DNA from 2 places in the Geobacillus lituanicus genome. Region 1 is predicted to be linked to the other one. Evidence: a T-box and tRNA genes for the amino acid it is inferred to sense, from the RefSeq annotation. Region 1 holds a T-box; the other holds one or more tRNA genes.
What was found. The T-box of region 1 lies ahead of thrS (threonine--tRNA ligase). A T-box ahead of a tRNA ligase gene usually reads a tRNA of that ligase, here a tRNA-Thr.
Positions count from the first base shown of each region.

Region 1 (7,515 bases):
TTACAAACAAGCAATCATTCCACTTTATACACTATACCACCTTGGCGATGGCATGTCAAGGAGCGGCTCTTGATAAACACAACGTCCTTTATTATAATGGATTCTCACTTCGTTAGCAAGAGAAAATTTTCAGTTGACCGCAACAATGCGCTCCAGCCTCCGCCTGCGCGCGAAAAAAAAGCGGTCCGAAACGCGTCGGACCGCCATAGGTCGTTCCTTATTTCGCCCGTTTTTCCCGCACGTCTTCCGCTAACAAGGCGGCAAATTCATCAAGCCCCATCGTCCGGCTCTCTTTTTCGCCGTAGCGTCGGACGTTGACCGCTCGCTCGGCCGCCTCTTTGTCGCCGACAACGAGCATGTACGGGATTTTTTGCATTTGCGCTTCGCGGATTTTGTAGCCGATTTTTTCGTCGCGCTCGTCGACTTCAACGCGGAAGCCGCGTTCTTTCAGCGTCCGCTGCACGTCATAGGCGTAATCGAGGTGCGCCTCCGGCGACACCGGGATCACCTTGACTTGAACCGGGGCGAGCCATGTCGGGAACGCGCCTTTGTATTCTTCGATCAAGAACGCGACAAACCGCTCCATCGTTGAGACGACGCCGCGGTGGATGACAACCGGGCGGTGCGGCTTCCCGTCTTCGCCGATGTACGTAAGGTCAAAACGTTCCGGCAAGAGGAAGTCGAGCTGCACCGTTGAGAGCGTTTCGTCTTTGCCGAGCGCCGTGCGCACTTGCACATCGAGCTTCGGCCCGTAAAACGCCGCTTCCCCTTCAGCCTCATAGTAGTCGAGACCGAGCTCGTCCATCGCTTCGCGCAGCATTCGTTGCGCTTTTTCCCACATTTCATCGTCGTCGTAATATTTTTCTTTGTCATGCGGATCGCGGTATGACAAGCGGAACGAGTACTCGTCAAGCCCGAAATCTTTGTATACTTCTAAAATCAAGTTGACGACACGTTTAAACTCGTCTTTAATTTGGTCAGGGCGCACGAAAATATGGGCGTCATTAAGCGTCATGCCGCGGACGCGCTGCAAGCCGGTAAGCGCTCCGGACATTTCGTAGCGGTGCATCGTGCCAAGTTCGGCGATGCGAATCGGCAGCTCACGGTAGCTGTGCAGCTTGCTTTTGTAAATCATCATATGGTGCGGGCAGTTCATCGGACGCAGCACAAGCTGTTCATTGTCCATTTCCATCGGTGGGAACATGTTTTCTTTGTAATGGTCCCAGTGTCCTGACGTTTTGTACAGCTCGACGCTGCCGAGCACCGGCGTATACACATGGTCATAGCCAAGCTCGATTTCTTTGTCGACGATATACCGTTCAATGATCCGGCGGATCGTCGCCCCCTTCGGCAGCCAAAGCGGCAAGCCTTGCCCGACTTTTTGCGACGTCGCAAACAGCTCAAGCTCTTTTCCTAATTTGCGGTGATCGCGCTCCTTTGCCTCTTCGAGAAGATGCAAATAGCGCTCCAAATCTTCCTTCTTGAAAAACGCTGTCCCGTAAATGCGCTGCAGCATTTTGTTGTTGCTGTCACCGCGCCAGTAGGCTCCCGAGATGCTGAGCAGCTTGAATTCTTTGATCTTGCCGGTCGACGGCACGTGCACGCCGCGGCAAAGGTCGAAAAACTCGCCTTGCTCGTAAATGGAAATCGTCTCGCCTTCTGGAATATCAGCGATCAACTCGAGCTTCAACTCATCGCCGATTTCTTCATACAGCCGGATAGCTTCTTCACGGCTCACTTCTTTGCGGACGATATCCAAGTTTTCTTTGACAATGTTGCGCATTTCCGCCTCAATTTTCGGCAAATCGTCCGGCGTCAGCTTATGCTCCATATCGATATCATAGTAGAAGCCGTTTTCAATAACGGGTCCGACGCCGAGCTTGACGTTGCGATACAGCCGTTTGATCGCCTGCGCCATTAAATGGGCGGCGCTATGGCGCAAAATATCAAGCGCCTCTGGCATATCTTGGGTGATAATCACCAGCTCGCCGTCCTCATGAAGCGGCGTGCGCAAATCGACGAACCGGCCGTTCAGTTTCCCGGCGATCGCTTTTTTCTTCAGCCCCGGACTGATCGACGCGGCGATGTCTTCGGTCGATGTCCCGCTCGCAAACTCCTTTTGCGCCCCGTCCGGGAACGTGATGCGAATCATGTCTGGCATCGGCAATCACTCCTTTGTCATAATTAAAAAAGAAAAAAACTCCTCCCTCAAAAGGGACGAGTTTTCGTCGTGGTTCCACCCTTCTTCCCATGGCAACACAACGCCATGGCTCAACAACAATAACGGCTAGCCACCGGCGGCAACTACTGGGCGCTCCGTTCGCTGCCGCAGCTCTGAGGGGGTAAGCGCATTTTTCGTGTTAGGAAGGTTCCAGCCGCCGCCTTCCCTCTCTGGAAACCGTAAAAATGCACCCATATCCTCGTCATCGCTTGTCTATGCGGTTATTCATGTACGATATTATAGCGGAACCGAAAAGAAAAATCAAGATTCTTCCCCATTTCCGGCGCTGGCGACAAACAAGCGGGAAAAATCAGCGCGGCGGCGGAGGCGAAGCCGCTCTTGAAACACGTTTTGCAGCGTCTGCACCATGCCGTCATCCGGGTGGTCGGTATACAGCTCAATTTCCGCCGGAGCAAGCGAGACAAGCGGCGCGAGCACCGAAGAATCGATATACATCGGCTGGCTGACGACGAGATGGCGGTCGATCAGCTGTTTCACTTCCGCCGCCGACAGCTCGCGGCGGTGGCGGTCGTAAAACACGAAGTGCGGCGGGTCGTGCACCAAATACAGGCGCGGCCATTGCGGCGTCCGGCCAACCAGGCATTCGCGCAGCATTTGCACGAAAGTTTGATACTCTTGCTCCAATTTGTACTCGTCAATCGCGAGCCCGACATAATGTTCAAGCCGCTCGATGTACGGCTTCAGCCGAAAGGTGACAAACGACGAAAACGAGAAGGACAGCCCGTCGCGCAAAAACGAAGCGAACGCCTCGCGCAGCAGCGCCATGCGCGAAGCAGCAAACTCCGCCCCTTTCTGATAATCGCGCCGTTCACCGTCCAAAAACGAATGGGCGAGCGCCAAAATTTGCTGCTGTTCCTCGCGGTCGCGAAAATAAAAGACACCGGAAATGATCGACAACAACAGCCGGTCTTCGAGGACAGACTGCACAAATGCAGTCATGGCTGGTATGATATACGTCTCGAGCACGTGCTTCTCGTCGCCGTATATGTAAACCGCCACGGTCTTGTTTCCGTCGTAAGCGGCGTGAAACAGCGGACAGGCATCCCGTTTCCGTTCATTCAGCAGCCAAAACAGTTTCTCCGCCTCGCTTGCCTTGTCAAAATGGATTTCGATCACCCGCTGTCCCCCCTTCTCCGAGATCAACGCTTGGTTTATATATATGGGGACAACCAGCTGTTTAGACTAAAAAAGCGCAAAACGTCCAACGTTTCCCGCCTACAGGGATGCGCCGCTCGGCGGCTGCGGCGGACGGAGCGCACAGACATTCGCAACGGGTTCATTCGCCAAGATGCCCCGCTCCTTGGCGGCTGGCGGAGAATGCATCCTTTCCGCCCCAGCGCAGAAAAACGGCGCCCCCTTGCGTCAGGGGACGCCTTAAGCGCGCCGTTTGACCGCTTATCCATCATTCGCGGCGGTTTGGCCCGGTAATTTCAACCGGGTGCGCGAGTGAGCGGATCCGCTCCATAATGCGGGCGGCTTTCACTTTTTCTTCCTCGCCGCGCTGCGAATACGTCAAATGGTGGGCGAGCTGCTTCATATCAAAGTTGGAGGTGAAAAAGGTCGGCAAATTTTCAAACATCCGGTATTGCAAAATTGGGCCGAGCACATCGTCGCGCACCCAGCTCGACATCGCCTCCGCTCCAAGGTCATCGAGCATGAGCACCGGCACTTTTTTCACATAATCGAGCTTTTCGTTCATCGTCTGATCTTGCAATGAATGCTTCAGCTCGCGAAACAGCTCCGGCACATAGACGATGAGCGACGGAATGTTCCGTTTCGCCAGTTCATTGGCGATCGCCCCGAGCAAATACGTTTTGCCGACGCCGAACGACCCGTACAAGTACAATCCTTTCATTTTTTTCCCCGGCTCGTACTCCGTCACGAACTTCTCTGCAAACTGGATGGCTTTAATGCGCCCATCGTCGCTAAGATCCACATCCGACAGCGAAGCTTGCAAAATTTCCCGCGGCACGAACATGCTTTGAATGAGCGCTTCCTGCCTTCTCCGTTCATCATCTTGCACTTTTTTCGGGCAGCGGTCGTATTCAACGTCAATTCGCCCGCCGGCGACCACCAAGTTCGGATGATACCCCGGCAGCATATTTGGGCATTGCTCGAGCCCTGGGCACTGGCGGCAATGGCCATGTTGCTCGATAAATTCGTACAGCTTCATTAAACTTCGGTCCACCGCATCGCGCGACAGCTGCTGCTCGTGCGCCTGCAAAAACGGCTGCACGTCCGGATGCGTCAAAATATAGCGCCGCATTTGTTCATAGCGCCGCCGGAACCCTTCGTTTCCGAACAGCCGCTGCAACAGTTGATTTACTCGTTCCATCGCCTTTACACCTACGATCCATCACGGTATTTTTTCAGCCGTTCCTCGAGCTCTTTGCGCGCCTGTTCCACATCAAAGTCGTCATCATCCGGCTGGCTGTAATCCATGTTCAGCCAGTCGGGGACGATTTCGGTGCGCACGACTTTGCGCACTGTCCGCGTCCCTTTTTCTTTTTCATTCGCCCAGTTTTGGTACGTCTTTGCTTCCTCTTTAGCCAGCTCCATCGCCTCTTTGACGGTGCGCACCTTTTTGCGCGCCCAATGGCTGGCGATTTTCTCGACATATTTTTTCGATAGTTTCATATTCGTCCGCAGCATGACGTAATAAATCAGCACATTGACGACGCCCGGAAGAAGCTGCTGTTGAAACATAATATCTTCGATCAATTGCAAATCGGCGAGCGACGGCTCCGCTCCCCCGGAAATTTCCTTCAGAAGCTGGCGCGGGGAGATCGTCTCGAGCTGCTTCATCAACGCCTCCTCTTTTGTGCGCGGCTCGATGTGTTCCATCGTCCGGTAAGCGAGCGGCTGCACCCGTTCGACAAGGCGCGGGGCGGCGCCGCCGTGCTCGAGCTCATACCACTCCCGGGCCGCCCGGCGCAGGGCGTCAATGTCAATCTCGTATGCCGGATCGATGACGCCGAGGACAATTTTTTGCATTTCCAGCGGCGGGATGCCGTACAAAAATGCCAACTTTTTGATCGCTTCTTTCACTTTCGCGGTTACGGCCCGGCGCGGCACCATCTGTTTCGACAAGCCGGCAAAAAACAGCTCAAAATCAAACACGCCGTCATCGAGCGCATACGACGCCTCGTCCCGCCCCATGTGCACTTTTCCATCCGGCGGCTCGAGCTCGCGCCCGGCCTCTTCATTGAATCCCGCGACGATTTGTTCAGCATGAACGGACGAAAATACGTCCGAAAACGCGCGCGTCACCCGGGTGAACTTTGTCTCATCCACAGCCGGGCAGGCAAAACAGTCATTCAGCTGGGCAAACATATGACGGCCGACTTGCCGGTACAAAAAGACGCCGAGCATTTCGTCGCGGAAAAATTGATCCGGCGCCAGCGGCGGACGCAGCTCATACACAAACTGCTTCGGCTCTTCCGCCTCGGGGGCGTGGACGTACGTATTCAGCAGCCCGATGCCTTCGAGCTTCAGCCGCTCGCTGTAAATGTCCGGCAGGCCGCACTGCATGAGCGCCATAAGCCGATGGTGGGTCGCTTCCCGGCCGCCAAGCAGCTCGAGCTCCCCCCAAAGCGTCATATATAAGGCGAGCGCACGATGGCCGATCAGCGGCTGATACAGCATAGTCAACACTTTTCGGTCCGCATCGTGCAGCGCAGTGCGGCTTTGCACCATATACCGATCAACGGCCAACAACTCTTTCCAATGGTGTGGCATCGCTCCGACCTTCCATTCTGCCATATTCGTTTCCATCCACCTCTCGCCTTCCCGGCCGAAAAATAAGCTGAAAAAAGGGCCTGCCGCATTCCCGCCCGAGCCCTTTTACCGTTGTCCTTTTTTAATCAGCTCTTTTAGCTCTTCGATAAATACGTTGATATCTTTAAACTGCCGATAGACGGAAGCGAAGCGGACATAGGCCACCTCATCGATGCGCGACAGCCGCTCCATGACCATTTCGCCGATCGTTTCGCTTTTTACTTCCGATACGCCTTGGCTGCGCAGCTCGCGCTCGATTTCCTGCGTCACTTTTTCCAATTGCTCAAGCGCCACCGGCCGTTTTTCACACGCTTTGATCAAACCGCGCAAAATTTTTTCCCGGCTGAACTCCTCGCGCGTCCCTTCTTTTTTGACGACAATCAGCGGCGGTTCCTCGACCCGCTCAAACGTCGTAAATCGATAGTGGCATTGTTCGCACTCGCGCCGGCGGCGAATCGAGCGGCCTTCTTCGGCCGGGCGCGAGTCAAGCACGCGCGTGCCTTGGTGATGGCATGACGGACATCGCATAACATCCACTCCGTTCCTCTTCTTATCTTCTATCATACCGGAATGGCAGAGGGCAGACAAGCCATAGTCAGCTATTGAGGCCAGAACCAATATACGGCAGGCGGCCGTCAAGCTTCCGGTATAACTCAAGGATGACCGCCCGGCTGCGGCCAAAATCAAACGGCAAGAACTTTGTCTCGGTCGTCACCGAAAAGTCCACCGCCGTTTCAAACGGGCGGACGGAAATGACGGTGGCGACGATAAACAGCTTGGGGCCGCGCCGCGTTTGGGCGCAAAGCTCGCCGCGCTCTTCGGAAACGGAAAGCAGCTCGGCGTCAGGCAGCGAAGCGAGCAGCTCTTTCACCGCGTCGATGACAGCGCGGTGGGCCGCTTTGTAGTAATGGCTCCGGAGCTCGGCGTCCTCATGGTTTTCCCGCGTTTCGCAATGGTTCGTCAACGCATACTTCAACTTTTTCCACATGCTCATAGCCACGTCTCCCTAATCGTTCTTTTTTTTCACCATCATACCATGATTTTGGCCGCCATGGCACCGCCGAAAGCGTAAAAAAAGGAGCGTCCTGTTTACGCTCCTTTTGCTTCCGTTGTTATGGAATTACAGCGCGTGCGCCTTTTTCACTTCAATCGGGCGCATGCCGCGCGGCAGCTCAATCGTTTCCCGCGTTTGCGCGCCAAGCTTTTCGGCGATGTAATCCGCGGCGATGGTCGGGTCTAAATGGCCGCATGTATACACATCAATGCTGGCATAGCCGTGTTCCGGAAACGTATGAATCGTTAAATGGGATTCGGAAATAATGACGACCCCGCTTACGCCTTGCGGAGCGAATTTATGGAACGCGACTTCGCGAATTTCCGCTCCCGACTTTAATGCGGCGTCTACAAACGTTTTTTCAATAAAGTCCATATCGTTCAGTTTGTCAAAGTCGCATCCCCAAAGTTCCGAGATAACGTGACGACCCATCGTATCCATG
Region 1 covers NZ_CP194773.1:2,854,203-2,861,717, forward strand. Annotated here, with positions in the region: ribosomal protein L20 leader region at 1-3, opposite strand, end outside; gene thrS (threonine--tRNA ligase) at 218-2,161, opposite strand; T-box leader at 2,211-2,436, opposite strand; gene ytxC (putative sporulation protein YtxC) at 2,483-3,358, opposite strand; gene dnaI (primosomal protein DnaI) at 3,645-4,577, opposite strand; gene ACR1UW_RS14650 (replication initiation and membrane attachment family protein) at 4,589-5,980, opposite strand; gene nrdR (transcriptional regulator NrdR) at 6,086-6,547, opposite strand; gene ACR1UW_RS14660 (hypothetical protein) at 6,615-7,013, opposite strand; gene speD (adenosylmethionine decarboxylase) at 7,140-7,514, opposite strand.

Region 2 (7,515 bases), 930 kb from region 1:
TAAGCTAGAAAGGGCGCACGGTGGATGCCTTGGCACTAGGAGCCGATGAAGGACGGGGCAAACGCCGAAACGCTCCGGGGAGCTGTAAGCAAGCGTTGATCCGGAGATGTCCGAATGGGGGAACCCACTGTCCGTAATGGGGCAGTATCCATGCCTGAATCCATAGGGCATGGAGGGCACACCCGGGGAACTGAAACATCTTAGTACCCGGAGGAGAAGAAAGCAAACGCGATTCCCTGAGTAGCGGCGAGCGAAACGGGAACAGCCCAAACCAAGAGGCGTGCCTCTTGGGGTTGTAGGACCGCTCATTGTGGGAGTGAGAAAGGAACGGGGTAGACGAACCGGTCTGGAACGGCCGGCCAGAGAAGGTGACAGCCCTGTAGTCGAAACTTCGTTCCCTCCCGAGCGGATCCTGAGTACGGCGGGACACGGGAAATCCCGTCGGAAGCAGGGAGGACCATCTCCCAAGGCTAAATACTCCCTAGTGACCGATAGTGCACCAGTACCGTGAGGGAAAGGTGAAAAGCACCCCGGAAGGGGAGTGAAAGAGAACCTGAAACCGTGTGCCTACAAGTAGTCAGAGCGCGTTCATGCGTGATGGCGTGCCTTTTGTAGAATGAACCGGCGAGTGACGATGGCGTGCGAGGTTAAGCCGAAGAGGCGGAGCCGCAGCGAAAGCGAGTCTGAACAGGGCGAAAAGTACGTCGTCGTCGACCCGAAACCAGGTGATCTACCCATGTCCAGGGTGAAGGCCGGGTAACACCGGCTGGAGGCCCGAACCCACGCACGTTGAAAAGTGCGGGGATGAGGTGTGGGTAGGGGTGAAATGCCAATCGAACTTGGAGATAGCTGGTTCTCCCCGAAATAGCTTTAGGGCTAGCCTCGGGATGGAGAGTGTTGGAGGTAGAGCACTGATTGGGCTAGGGGCCCTCATCGGGTTACCGAACCCAGTCAAACTCCGAATGCCAACGACTTATGCCCGGGAGTCAGACTGCGAGTGATAAGATCCGTGGTCGAGAGGGAAACAGCCCAGATCGCCAGCTAAGGCCCCAAAGTGCACGTTCAGTGGAAAAGGATGTGGAGTTGCAAAGACAACCAGGATGTTGGCTTAGAAGCAGCCACCATTTAAAGAGTGCGTAATAGCTCACTGGTCGAGTGACTCTGCGCCGAAAATGTACCGGGGCTAAACGTGCCGCCGAAGCTGCGGGATGACCGTTGGTCATCGGTAGGGGAGCGTTCTAAGGGCGTTGAAGCCAGACCGGAAGGACTGGTGGAGCGCTTAGAAGTGAGAATGCCGGTATGAGTAGCGAAAACAGAGGTGAGAATCCTCTGCGCCGAAAGCCTAAGGGTTCCTGAGGAAGGTTCGTCCGCTCAGGGTTAGTCGGGACCTAAGCCGAGGCCGAAAGGCGTAGGTGATGGACAACAGGTTGAGATTCCTGTACCACCTCCTTCCCGTTTGAGCGATGGGGGGACGCAGGAGGATAGGGCGAGCAGGCGGCTGGAAGAGCCTGTCCAAGCCGCAAGGCTGATCCGTAGGCAAATCCGCGGATTGTAAGGCCAAGCGGTGATGGCGACGGAGTCATCCGGAAGTCCCCGATTTCACACTGCCAAGAAAAGCCTCTAGCGAGGGAAGAGGTGCCCGTACCGCAAACCGACACAGGTAGGCGAGGAGAGAATCCTAAGGCGCGCGGGAGAACTCTCGTTAAGGAACTCGGCAAAATGACCCCGTAACTTCGGGAGAAGGGGTGCTCGTTTGGGTGAAGAGCCCGAACGAGCCGCAGTGAAAAGGCCCAAGCGACTGTTTATCAAAAACACAGGTCTCTGCGAAGCCGAAAGGCGACGTATAGGGGCTGACACCTGCCCGGTGCTGGAAGGTTAAGGGGAGCGCTTAGCGGAAGCGAAGGTGCGAACCGAAGCCCCAGTAAACGGCGGCCGTAACTATAACGGTCCTAAGGTAGCGAAATTCCTTGTCGGGTAAGTTCCGACCCGCACGAAAGGTGTAACGACTTGGGCGCTGTCTCAACGAGAGACCCGGTGAAATTATACTACCTGTGAAGATGCAGGTTACCCGCGACAGGACGGAAAGACCCCGTGGAGCTTTACTGCAGCCTGATATGGAATTTTGGTATCGCTTGTACAGGATAGGTGGGAGCCTGGGAAGCCGGAGCGCCAGCTTCGGTGGAGGCGGCGGTGGGATACCACCCTGGCGGTATTGAAGTTCTAACCCGCACCCCTTAGCGGGGTGGGAGACAGTGTCAGGTGGGCAGTTTGACTGGGGCGGTCGCCTCCCAAAAGGTAACGGAGGCGCCCAAAGGTTCCCTCAGAATGGTTGGAAATCATTCGGAGAGTGCAAAGGCATAAGGGAGCTTGACTGCGAGACGGACAGGTCGAGCAGGGACGAAAGTCGGGCTTAGTGATCCGGTGGTTCCGCATGGAAGGGCCATCGCTCAACGGATAAAAGCTACCCCGGGGATAACAGGCTGATCTCCCCCAAGAGTCCACATCGACGGGGAGGTTTGGCACCTCGATGTCGGCTCATCGCATCCTGGGGCTGTAGTCGGTCCCAAGGGTTGGGCTGTTCGCCCATTAAAGCGGTACGCGAGCTGGGTTCAGAACGTCGTGAGACAGTTCGGTCCCTATCCGTCGCGGGCGCAGGAAATTTGAGAGGAGCTGTCCTTAGTACGAGAGGACCGGGATGGACGCACCGCTGGTGTACCAGTTGTCCCGCCAGGGGCACCGCTGGGTAGCTATGTGCGGACGGGATAAGCGCTGAAAGCATCTAAGCGTGAAGCCCCCCTCAAGATGAGATTTCCCACCGCGTCAGGCGGGTAAGATCCCTCGAAGATGACGAGGTCGATAGGTCCGAGGTGGAAGCGTGGCGACACGTGGAGCTGACGGATACTAATCGATCGAGGGCTTAACCTAGAAAAGCGCAGGCGAGCGGTTCGCCGCGACGGGCAAATGTTCTTCACCCGCAGGGGTGCTAGCACCCCGAGGGGGAAGGTTATTTGACCCCGAGCGGCGGCGAGCCGGAGCTAGACAATGAAAAGTGAAAGCGCCCCGGCTTCTTCCGACGGTTATCTAGTTTTGAAGGAATGAACTTCCTGTTGACAAATAAAGCAGGGTGGATATAATAATTATTGTCTAAAGCAAATCGATCATCCATTGCCTAGTGGTGATAGCGGAGGGGAAACACCCGTTCCCATCCCGAACACGGAAGTTAAGCCCTCCAGCGCCGATGGTAGTTGGGGCCAACGCCCCTGCAAGAGTAGGTCGCTGCTAGGCAATGTTATTCACTTCGCAATAGCTCAGCGACGAGCTTTAGCATCGTTGAATTTACTTTGAATTTACTTTGAGTTGTCCCGACGTATCTGACTCTTTATGAATTGGCTGGCAGAGGAAGGGACACTGATTTTTAGCATGTTGGACTTTTATTTCAAATTGCCTCGACGCATCTCGCTTCCTTGAATTAGTTGGCAGAGGAAGAGGCAACAAGCACATTGAGAAGATGTGCATGACATATAGTTTATTCATCATTCCGCAATAGCTCAGCGGTAGAGCAACCGGCTGTTAACCGGTAGGTCGTAGGTTCGAATCCTACTTGCGGAGCCATTTTTATGCTTCCATAGCTCAGTAGGTAGAGCACTTCCATGGTAAGGAAGAGGTCACCGGTTCGAGCCCGGTTGGAAGCTCCATTTCTCACTGGCCCGTTGGTCAAGTGGTTAAGACACCGCCCTTTCACGGCGGTAACACGGGTTCGAATCCCGTACGGGTCACTTTCGTTCAAATCAACCGCCCTTCGAAGGGCGGTTGATTTGAAAATGTATAGCCACATTGCAACAGTGACATAATAATTACTGGATATCGAATCGTTTCACAGCGTTGGGCTATAGCCAAGCGGTAAGGCAACGGACTTTGACTCCGTGATGCGCTGGTTCGAATCCAGCTAGCCCAGCCATTATTTTTTTGTACATAAAATTTACATGCTATGGGTCATTCGTTCAGCAACGAGCGCTACATCTTCGAATTTGCTTCGAGTTGCCCCGACGCACTTGACATCTTCGAATAAGCTTGTAGAGGAAGGGGCATCGTTGTCTCGGAGTGTTATTGAACCCATGAGCCATTAGCTCAGTAGGTAGAGCAACGAGCGTTACATCATCGAGTTTGCTACGAGTTGTCCCGACGCATCTGACATCTTCGAATATGCTAGTAGAGGAAGGGACATCGTTCACTGTGAGTGTATACCTAACCATGAGCCATTAGCTCAGTAGGTAGAGCAACGAGCGTTGCATCTTCGAATTTGCTTCGAGTTGCCCCGACGCACTTGACATCTTCGAATAAGCTTGTAGAGGAAGGGGCATCGTTGTCTCGGAGTGTTATTGAACCCATGAGCCATTAGCTCAGTAGGTAGAGCAACGAGCGTTACATCATCGAGTTTGCTACGAGTTGTCCCGACGCATCTGACATCTTCGAATATGCTAGTAGAGGAAGGGACATCGTTCACTGTGAGTGTATACCTAACCATGAGCCATTAGCTCAGTAGGTAGAGCATCTGACTTTTAATCAGAGGGTCGGAGGTTCGAGTCCTCCATGGCTCACCATAGCGCGGAAGTAGTTCAGTGGTAGAACACCACCTTGCCAAGGTGGGGGTCGCGGGTTCGAGTCCCGTCTTCCGCTTGGGCGGGGCCTTAGCTCAGCTGGGAGAGCGCCTGCTTTGCACGCAGGAGGTCATCGGTTCGATCCCGATAGGCTCCATCAAGAGCAGACTGCTTGACAACCACAAGCAGTCTGCTCTTTTTTGTTATATCGGTATAAATATTCAAAATTTTGTCAAGTTGAGTCATCCCCTTTCTTTCCTCTACAATAAAGACGTAACGAAAGGAGTGGGAGACAGCATGAAGCCAATTTCAATTATCGGGGTTCCGATGGATTTAGGGCAGACACGCCGCGGCGTTGATATGGGGCCGAGCGCGATGCGTTATGCAGGCATCATCGAACGTCTGGAACGTCTTCATTACGATATTGAAGATTTGGGAGATATTCCAATTGGGAAAGCAGAGCGGTTGTCCGAGCAAGGGGATTCGCGGTTGCGCAATTTGAAAGCGGTTGCGGAGGCGAATGAGAAACTCGCGGCGGCGGTTGACCAAGTCGTTCAGCGGGGGCGCTTCCCACTTGTGCTGGGCGGCGACCATAGCATCGCCATTGGCACGCTCGCCGGGGTGGCGAAACATTATGAGCGGCTTGGAGTGATCTGGTATGACGCGCACGGTGACGTCAATACGGAGGAGACGTCGCCGTCTGGAAACATTCATGGCATGCCGCTGGCGGCGAGCCTCGGGTTTGGCCATCCGGCGCTGACGGGAATCGGTGGATACAGCCCCAAAATCAAGCCGGAACATGTCGTATTGATTGGAGTCCGTTCGCTTGATGAGGGAGAGAAGCGGTTTATTCGCGAAAAAGGAATCAAAATTTACACGATGCATGAGGTTGACCGCCTTGGGATGACGAAAGTGATGGAAGAGACGATCGCGTATTTGAAAGAGCGAACGGATGGCGTCCATTTGTCGCTTGACTTGGATGGCCTTGACCCAAGCGACGCACCGGGGGTTGGGACGCCTGTCATTGGAGGATTGACATACCGCGAAAGCCATTTGGCGATGGAGATGCTGGCCGAAGCACAAATCATCACTTCAGCGGAATTTGTCGAAGTGAACCCGATCTTGGATGAGCGGAACAAAACAGCATCAGTGGCTGTAGCGCTGATGGGGTCGTTGTTTGGTGAAAAACTCATTTAATGCATGTGAGCAAAGAGGGTTGGTTGCGGGATTCACGGATATGATGATGATTTGTTCCCGCTGTTTGTGAAAGAGGGGCTGCCATTTGTTTGGTGTCTCCTCTTTTTCAGTTGTATGATACAATAAATATGTTGCATGAAACTTTTCTTGATCGAGCGCCGTAATATACAGTAAGCCGTGAGGCGGGGGTATTGTATTTTATGGATCTATTTATTAAAAAGAGAATTAAGGCGATCCAAAAAGGGGATCAAAACGCATACGCGGATCTTGTCGATTTGTATAAGGACAAGATTTACCGCCTTTGTTATCGAATGCTCGGCAACCGGCACGAGGCGGAAGATGCGGCACAAGAGGCATTCATCCGCGCTTATGTCCATATTGATACGTACAACCCGGAAATGAAATTTTCCACATGGCTGTACCGGATTGCGACGAATTTAACGATCGATAAGCTGCGGAAACGGAAGCCTGATGTGTATTTGGATGAAGAACTAAACGGTACGGACGGATTGACGATGCAGGCGCAGCTTCCTTCCCGCGAAACATCCCCGGAGGAGGCAGTGGAAAGCCTGGAGCTGCAAGAGACGGTGCAGCGAGCGATTGAGCAGTTGCCGGAAAAATACCGGAGCGTGATCGTGTTGAAATATATGGAAGATTTGTCGTTGCAAGAGATTAGCGAGATTTTAGGGTTGCCGGTCGGCACGGTGAAAACGCGGCTGCATCGCGGCCGCGAAGCGTTGCGCAGGCAATTGGGTCATTTATAAGAGGGTGGGAGACTATGGAATGTCCGAAAGAAATCGTGTTGCTCATGCACAGCTATTTTGATGGAGATCTCCAGCCAGAAGGAGAGCAGCAGCTGAAAGAACATTTGCGTTCGTGCGCTGCGTGCGCTGCCCATTTTCACGAGCTGAAAAAGACGGTTGCTTTCCTCCAATATGCCGCCCACGTTGCGGCGCCGCCGTCGTTTGCAGCCAAGGTTATGGAGGCGATGCCGAAAGAGAGAAAGACCGCGCGGCTGCGCCGCTTCCTGCATCGCCACCCGCTGCTTACGGCTGCCTCGTTGTTTTTAGCGCTCACTTTCGGCAGCTTAGCTTCTTCATGGGGGGAAAGAGGCGCGTTTTCCGTCTCAGCTGATGAACATGTCATCATCCGCGATCATACAGTGATCGTGCCGGAAGGGCAAACAGTTAAAGGGGATATTACAGTTCGCAATGGATCGATTCGGATTGAAGGAACGGTCGATGGGGATGTGACGGTGATCCACGGGAAGAAATATATGGCGTCTGCTGGACAAGTAACCGGGGAAGTAGAAGAAATTAATCAAGTGTTTGAATGGATTTGGTATAATATTAAAGAGAGGGTTCACCATGCGCTCCAATCCCTTGAATGATGGCAGCCATCGTCCGATGGCTTTTTCCATGACCATCGGAAGGTTGGAATTAGAGATAAAGGAAGTGTGAAGATGTCCTTCGAAGAGCTCCCCATCGTGTCATATTTGTTAAAAGTGGTTGATATCCTTGTCGTTTGGTATGTGATTTACAAGTTGATCATGATGATTCGCGGGACGAAGGCCATTCAGCTGTTAAAAGGCATTTTTTTAATTATTTTGGTTCGTTTCGTGAGCAATTATCTCGGTTTGACAACGCTGCAATGGCTGATGGATCAGGCGATCATTTGGGGATTTCTCGCGATCATCATTATTTTTCAGCCGGAATTGCGG
Region 2 covers NZ_CP194773.1:544,241-551,755, forward strand. Annotated here, with positions in the region: gene ACR1UW_RS02725 (hypothetical protein) at 1-3, shown strand, start outside; rRNA gene ACR1UW_RS02730 (23S ribosomal RNA) at 1-2,925, shown strand, start outside; rRNA gene rrf (5S ribosomal RNA) at 3,169-3,285, shown strand; tRNA gene ACR1UW_RS02740 (tRNA-Asn) at 3,538-3,612, shown strand; tRNA gene ACR1UW_RS02745 (tRNA-Thr) at 3,620-3,695, shown strand; tRNA gene ACR1UW_RS02750 (tRNA-Glu) at 3,705-3,776, shown strand; tRNA gene ACR1UW_RS02755 (tRNA-Gln) at 3,884-3,958, shown strand; tRNA gene ACR1UW_RS02760 (tRNA-Lys) at 4,526-4,601, shown strand; tRNA gene ACR1UW_RS02765 (tRNA-Gly) at 4,606-4,677, shown strand; tRNA gene ACR1UW_RS02770 (tRNA-Ala) at 4,683-4,755, shown strand; gene rocF (arginase) at 4,896-5,795, shown strand; gene sigW (RNA polymerase sigma factor SigW) at 5,996-6,559, shown strand; gene rsiW (anti-sigma-W factor RsiW) at 6,574-7,185, shown strand; gene cdaA (diadenylate cyclase CdaA) at 7,258-7,515, shown strand, end outside.
Region 2: it has a tRNA-Thr gene. The T-box ahead of thrS (threonine--tRNA ligase) is inferred to sense a tRNA for this amino acid. The anticodon was not compared.